3 regions of the Paenibacillus sp. JT31N11 genome follow, and region 2 is predicted to be linked to each of the others. Evidence: riboswitches for the same ligand, from Rfam matches in the RefSeq annotation. Region 2 holds a riboswitch; each other region holds the start of a gene.

Region 1 (2,258 bases), on a different contig from region 2:
CATCCCCGCTTAGCGCTGGAAATATCCCGCACGCTGCATGAAGACTTTTTCCACTTGTTCGACAATCGGCCCGTCCGCTTCCGACTTCTGTTTCACTTCCAGCCATTCCGGATCCTGGCCGAATACATCCCACTGGCGGTTCCGCTCGTCCATATCGTTGTATTCCATGATGTAATACAGCTTGGAGTGTCCTTCCTGATCGACCCAGAAGTCATAAACCTTCATTCCAAGGCGTTTGAAAATTCCAAGGGTGTGGTTGGCGAAACGGGCATTCATGGCTTCCATCTTCCCGGCATGAACGGAATAGATACGCAGTTCGTACAGCAAGTTAATATCCTCCCTAGGTAAAATGATTGCTTTCCTGTTAGATCCTGCCCGCTGTGAAGACGCTGCCAACAGGGGGCATATCTGATATATTCCCGCATTTTGCGGTCAAAAGCAATGGCCGCTGCGGATATTCCGGCTATTCCGTCTGCTATTCACTCATCCGGCCGGGGCGATAATAGGGATAATCCATTTTTTCCTGAACCTGCCGGGCGACCTCCGGAGTGCTTAATGAATCGACGAGGAACAAGCCAAGATCAAGGGATGCGGAGACGCCGCCGCCCGTGAACACATTGCCATCCCTGACAACGCGGGACTTTACGACCTCTGAGCAATAAGGGGCAAGCAGGTCATATGCAGAAGGGTTCGTCGTAGCCCGTTTATCAGTCAAGAAACCAGACGCCTTAATCTCCACATCGCGTGCAGTTTTCACCCACGAGACAAAATCGGGGTCATGCCTAAGCTGCCTTGTAGAAAATCCGCCGGGGATAAAAATCAGATCATATCCGGAGAGATCCGGATAGACATGCGGGATTTTTATGGTTAATCCCCGATCATCCGTGATTTCCGCCTTCGTCGAACAAAAATCCCATGACACCGCTTCTTTGACTCCCAAAATGCCCAACCAGGTTACAGCTTCGTAAAAACCGCTAAAATCCAGCGTCGTCATTCCGTCAAATAAAATAAATGCCATCTTCATTCCCGTACACCGGCCTCTCGTTTGTCTGGTATAAAACAAAAAAAGCACCCGATCTGAAGAGAATCAAGTACTTTGCCCAGGCGTACGGCTGTTTGTCGGTGCGCTCCCTCATGGTTATCCATGTTTACGCCAGTAACGCACCGTTTCATGCTAGTGTTATAATCTTACATTCTTCTGCTGGAAAGTTCAAGGAGATAAAAGGAGATAAATCTCCGCCTGGTTTGTTTAGCCTTCAGCCTTCATCCTTCACTGCTATAGCCCTGTGCCTCCAGGTTCTTGCGGCTGGTTTTCATGATGAACATGTACATGAGAGCAAAACCCGCCACGCCCAGCAAAGCCGTCCCGGCGCTTATCCGGTACATCGCATGCGCGCCAAGATTCTGGAATATCCAGCCCCCGGTGACGCCCGCTACGATCCCGGACAGCCCTCCCCAGCTGAGGGCGTATACCGCTTGACCCGAGGCCCGGTATTCCTTCGGAACGAGCAGGGCGGTCAATTGCGTGCCTACATAATAATAACCTGCAAAAGTAAGACAGTGCAGGGCCTGAATGAAGATGATCTGATAAGGGGTTTCCGCCACCGACATCAGAAACCAGCGCAGCGCGTAAAGCAGACTGACAACGGCCAGACAGAAAATCATCGTTCGTTGACTTTTGCGCAAATACCGGTCAAATAGCAGGTAAACCGGAATCTCGAAGATGGATGACAGAAAAGCGGACCAGCCGATCAGAGAGTTTTTGCCTCCCAGATCGGAGATATAGATCGAAACAAATGTGTTGTTCATGGAGTTTGGAATCGAAATGAGAACGCCGATGACAAGGAACATGATAAACGGTTTGTTGGCCCATATTTGACCATAACCGACCGGGGCTCCTTTACGGCTGCCCGTTTTGCCTCCGCGGGGCAGCTTCAAGGCCAGGGCGATGGAGATGAGCATCATCACCCCGTACACGATCCACAGCTGATGAATGCCAAGTCGCTCGATGACCGGTCCTGTCGCCACCGCCATAACGGCCCACCCGAGGGAACCCCACAGACGGAAGCTGCCGAACTTAAGGCCTGTCTTGTCGGCCACATCGAGATTGAGGCTGTTGCTTTGCGAGAACAACGGGCTCTGGAAGAAAAAATAGAGCAGCATGAACGTAAAGATAAGATAGCCCGCGTTCAGAGAAAAGACGATCTGCATGACCACGGCATTGCCGATCAGCAGCATGAGCAGAACGCGCCTGGCAT
Region 2 (2,258 bases):
AGCAGCTGAACTGCCCGGAATGCCGGCCTCTTCCTCCGTATATACAGCGCGAATGCCGCCGATCAGCTTTGGACGCGTATAAGCCATTGTCAGATGCGCTTCTCCAATGGAACGGATTGTCGGCCTGACGGGAACAGCAACACGCCGCAGATGCATGCCGATGAACGTATCGCCAATATCCAGTCCGGCATGCGCCTGCACCGACTCCGTCAGGCAGGGATCGGACAGCTTCCGATAGGCGTAGGAAGCCATCGAACCGCCGGCTTTCGGCACGGGAATGGCTCCTACAATCTCCAGGCCATACCGCTCTGCGATATCCCTCTCCATCACAAGCGCCCGATTCAAATGCTCGCAGCACTGATAGACGGGGTGAAAGCCGATGTCACGGCGGGCCGCCTCAACGCCTTCGTAAACCGCTTTGGCTGTCTCCAGCGTGCCTGATGTGCCAATCCGCTGACCGATGATTTCGCTTGTGCTTGCGCCAATTACCAGAAGCTGTCCGCTTCGAAGCTGAGCGGCATGCGCCAGCTCACGGACAACAGCTTCAACATCACCTGCAATCGTATCCAGCTTCAGTTCCCGGTTCATCACCTGACACTCCTTCGATTCGGATCTTCCGCTTGCTGCTAAGTATGGTGCTTCCCTCTGAAAAACAATCCCGGAACGGCAGCTTGCGCCGGAAGGCAAAAACGGATTCAAATAACGGTTGAGGGAGAAGACGCATTTTCTTCAAGCTTCATGACCTTGCCGATCCTGCCAACATGACGCTGCTCCCCTGAGAACGGGGTTTCCAGCCAGATTCGGACGATCTCCTGGGCAAGCCCGGGTCCGATGACGCGTTCTCCCATTGCCAGCACATTCGTATCATTATGCTCACGGGTTGCCTTGGCCGAGAAGGTATCGTGCACAAGTGCGCATCGGATGCCGGCCGTTTTATTGGCCGCAATTGACATGCCGATTCCTGTGCCGCAGACAAGAATTCCGCGTTCCGCCTTCCCGCTTGTTACTCTTTCGCAGACAGGAAGCGCATAATCAGGGTAGTCCACGGATTGCTCGCAATCGCAGCCGACATCTTCGATTTCATGACCGAGCGACCGTATGAAGGAAGCGAGCTCCTCCTTGAGGCGGTAACCGCCGTGATCGGCGCCGATGGCGATTTTCATAACATATAATCCTCCCGGTTTGACCGCCTTGGATGGCGAAAAATGTCGATGAATCATGTTACTAGTATACCTGAAATCATGCTGAAATCGCCTGGAAGACGAAAAAAGAGCATGACATGCTTTCGCACGCTGCTCTTTGCCCAGGCGACCGGCCGTATGATCTGATGCTCCACCGTGGTTTGATCCACTTTAGTCGCCAGTTACATCAGAAACCGTCTTAGTTGTTTTTATCATAACGTATTGCCTGTTGAAAATCAATCATCGAACGTCAGGGGCTGATGCGGATATTTTGTAAACGATCTTATCGGGAAGGGCCAAGCTTATCCAGCAGCTTCCTCAATGCATCCTCGATTTCGTCGGCGCTGCGCTTATACATCTCCATCGACCCGCCAAAGGGGTCGGCTATGTCAAAATCGGGAATCCGCTTCTCAAGCTCAAGCAGGCGGTCGCGCTCGGCACTGGTCATCTGTTGGCCAAGCGCCTGCTTCATCTGCCATTCCGTGTAAAGCCCCTCCAGCTCCGAAATATCGGCCAGCACCTTCTCGTCGCAGCCGACGAATTCCTTGAGCGTGTAAGTTTTATCCACCGCTTGCGGGAAGCGCTGCAGCAAATTGCGTTTATGGCTTGTCGTCATGGTCAAAATCAGATCCGCCCAAACGACTGAACCGCCATCAAGCGCTTTGGAGCCGCCAGTACATGAAACCTCCCTTTGACGCAGCACGCCTACAGCATTCGAAGAAACAGGAAGTCCATCCACCGTGGACACACCTGCCGAGCGTACCTCCAGCTGCCTGCCCTGCTTTCTCGCAAGCTCCTTAAGAATGGCCTCCGCCATCGGGGAACGGCATGTATTGCCGGTGCAAACGAACAAAATCCGTTTCATAGCACTCGCACTCCTTTTCCTCCATTTATTCAAAATAAAACAAGCAGCCCGAACGTGAACAAAATAACACCGCCTAGCGCTTCCCCGTACTCGCCCATGCTTGAACTGACCCGCCGTCCGATGAGCAGTCCAACCGTGGACATGATTCCGCCGAAGAAGCCGAACAGAAGCACCGTGACCAGCACATCCGCCGCAAACATGCCCAGTGAAAT
Region 3 (2,258 bases), on a different contig from region 2:
ACTCCCCGAAGCTCTCTATATCCTGCAGCATGACCGCCTCGCATGCCGATACAGCCCCCGTCATTTGTCCGGTTATGAAACTCATATCCGCCTGTACATCTTCATACTTGTTTCCTGTCGTCAGCCGGGTTACCATCGAGCCCATGGACGCACCAAGCGCCGCGGCTAGGGCAGCCACGCTTCCTCCTCCTGGAGTAGGAGAAGCGGAGCCCGCTTTCTCCAAAAAAGCATGGATCGATTGCTTCCATGAATCGCTCATATGTGCAGCCTCCCCACATCCTGCTGCAGCTTTAATGCATGCAGGACATTCTCGAATAATATCGTCGTGGTCAATGTGCCCACACCCCCAGGGACCGGTGAAGAAGCCGCTACATGATCGGCCGTTTCCAGAGCGGCATCACCGGCAATTCCACTGCCATCTTGCCTGACATTGATGCCTGCGTCAATGAGAGTCAGCCCGGTATGAACCATCTCCGGGGTAATCAGGTTCAATCGGCCCGCAGCCGTGACCAGCACGTCCGCAGCCTTGATCATTCGAGCCAGATCAGCCGTACGGGAATGGCACACGGTCACAGTTGCGTTCAGGTGCAGCAGCATTTGCATCAGAGGCCGGCCTACCGTCTCCCCCCTGCCGACAACGACAACATGCTTGCCGCTTAGCGGGATTCCCGCAGCCTCAATCAATCGGATGCAGGACTGCGGGGTAGCCGGCCGCAGACCGGGTTCATTCATCATGCAGGCAAGCTTATTGGCCGGGGTAATACCGTCAATATCCTTCAGCGGATCCAGCGCAGCCGCAAGCCGGCTGGAATCCAATCCCGCTGGCAGCGGAAGCTCGATCAGGATGCCGTGAATGCTGTCATCCCCATTCAACCGCTGAATCTCCCGGAGCAATTCAGCCTCCGTGACGTTCTGCTCGAAAGTCAGAAGCTCGAAGCCAATATCCAGCTTCCCGGCAAGCCGCCCCTTGGCGTTGGCATAGGCTGCCGAGGCCGGGTCTCCATTTACCATCAGGACCGCAATTGCCGGTGCAATCCCTGCTTCCTTCCATTCCTGAACCTGTGTCTTGATGAGCCCGCCTGCCTCATCAGCGAGCGGTTTTGCCTTCAACAGCTTGGCCATGATCGAATGCCTCCCTCATGCAATAGGTAAACAAAAAAAAGCATCTGAAAGGACCCGTGCTCTTAAGCACATCTTCCTTCAAATACTTTGCCCAGGCGTACGGCTATGACAGAGCGGCCGCTGCACCCCAATTAACTGATAGCGGAGGTCAGCATGGATACGCTCATTCAGTCGCTTGCTTCCTCGTGGTTAATCCACGCTGCGCCAGTTGCACGCGACCCTTATTCCAATGCTGTCATTATAGCAGAAACAAGGTCCAGAAGAAACGGCTATTGACGTCCTCTGGAGGATATATTGGCATTCCCCCGACTGTAACGGAATGCAGCCGCTTGACAACGTCGTCGAATTGATTTATCTTTAAATTAAGATATTTAATATAAAAGAAAATGAGGTGAGCAGCGTGAGTCAACCTCCGGATACTTCTTTACAGCTATTCGTTACTTTATCACGGGCGAATCAATGGGTTAGCGCACATATACAGCAGGATATTCGCAAATACGGGTTGAACCCCACTGAATTTGGTGTGCTGGAGCTGCTGTATCATAAGGGAGAGCAGCCTCTGCAGCAGATTGGCGAGAAAATATTGATGACAAGCGGCAATATTACCTACGTCATCGACAAGCTGACGGCCAAAGGATTAGCGCGGCGCAAGGCATGTCCTACGGACAGGAGAGTAATTTTCGCAGAGCTTACGGAGCAGGGGACCGAGCTGCTTGAGCGGATTTTTCCAGAGCATACCGTGGCGATTCAGAAGGCGGTAGCCGGTCTCACGGCTGAAGAGCAGACACAGGCCATTCAACTGCTTAAGAAGCTGGGCCTTGCAGCCCAGGCAAGCTTCATCTAGTTAGCTGCTTGCATTCAGAGCTACAGAGAAGCTGCGCATGCGGAACGTCTTCAGAATATTCGAGGGGGATGAGCGTGTTCACCGCTTGTCACTTGTCTAAAAATCCGTTGCAGACTGTTTCCGTCTGATACGCGGTATGATAACCGGCTTTTTGAGACGATCAATTGTCATATTGAGGCTATACCCTAATTATATAAAACCACTAATGGAGGTCATTTCTATGCAAACCTTAATATACGGTCCAACTTTACAAGGCAGAGGCGCATTTGACGGCGGCAAAATTACAGAGCAG

The links. A riboswitch is a leader RNA that binds a small molecule or an ion and turns the genes downstream of it on or off. The one in region 2 is predicted to bind ZMP and ZTP.
Region 1: linked by a shared signal. The riboswitch ahead of AC0YNV_RS23940 (DJ-1/PfpI family protein) and the one ahead of rpiB (ribose 5-phosphate isomerase B) in region 2 are both predicted to bind ZMP and ZTP.
Region 3: linked by a shared signal. The riboswitch ahead of AC0YNV_RS22805 (bifunctional 5,10-methylenetetrahydrofolate dehydrogenase/5,10-methenyltetrahydrofolate cyclohydrolase) and the one ahead of rpiB (ribose 5-phosphate isomerase B) in region 2 are both predicted to bind ZMP and ZTP.

Annotation. Positions count from the first base shown of each region.
Region 1 covers NZ_JBWDNQ010000007.1:297,278-299,535, reverse strand. Annotated here, with positions in the region: gene AC0YNV_RS23945 (NIPSNAP family protein) at 10-327, opposite strand; gene AC0YNV_RS23940 (DJ-1/PfpI family protein) at 476-1,024, opposite strand; ZMP/ZTP riboswitch at 1,092-1,171, opposite strand; gene AC0YNV_RS23935 (MFS transporter) at 1,264-2,258, opposite strand, start outside.
Region 2 covers NZ_JBWDNQ010000005.1:311,752-314,009, reverse strand. Annotated here, with positions in the region: gene AC0YNV_RS20005 (TIGR01440 family protein) at 1-588, opposite strand, end outside; gene rpiB (ribose 5-phosphate isomerase B) at 696-1,163, opposite strand; ZMP/ZTP riboswitch at 1,295-1,377, opposite strand; gene AC0YNV_RS19995 (low molecular weight protein arginine phosphatase) at 1,465-2,046, opposite strand; gene AC0YNV_RS19990 (manganese efflux pump MntP) at 2,076-2,258, opposite strand, start outside.
Region 3 covers NZ_JBWDNQ010000007.1:21,138-23,395, forward strand. Annotated here, with positions in the region: gene AC0YNV_RS22800 (cyclodeaminase/cyclohydrolase family protein) at 1-259, opposite strand, end outside; gene AC0YNV_RS22805 (bifunctional 5,10-methylenetetrahydrofolate dehydrogenase/5,10-methenyltetrahydrofolate cyclohydrolase) at 256-1,122, opposite strand; ZMP/ZTP riboswitch at 1,205-1,344, opposite strand; gene AC0YNV_RS22810 (MarR family winged helix-turn-helix transcriptional regulator) at 1,523-1,966, shown strand; gene AC0YNV_RS22815 (pirin family protein) at 2,187-2,258, shown strand, end outside.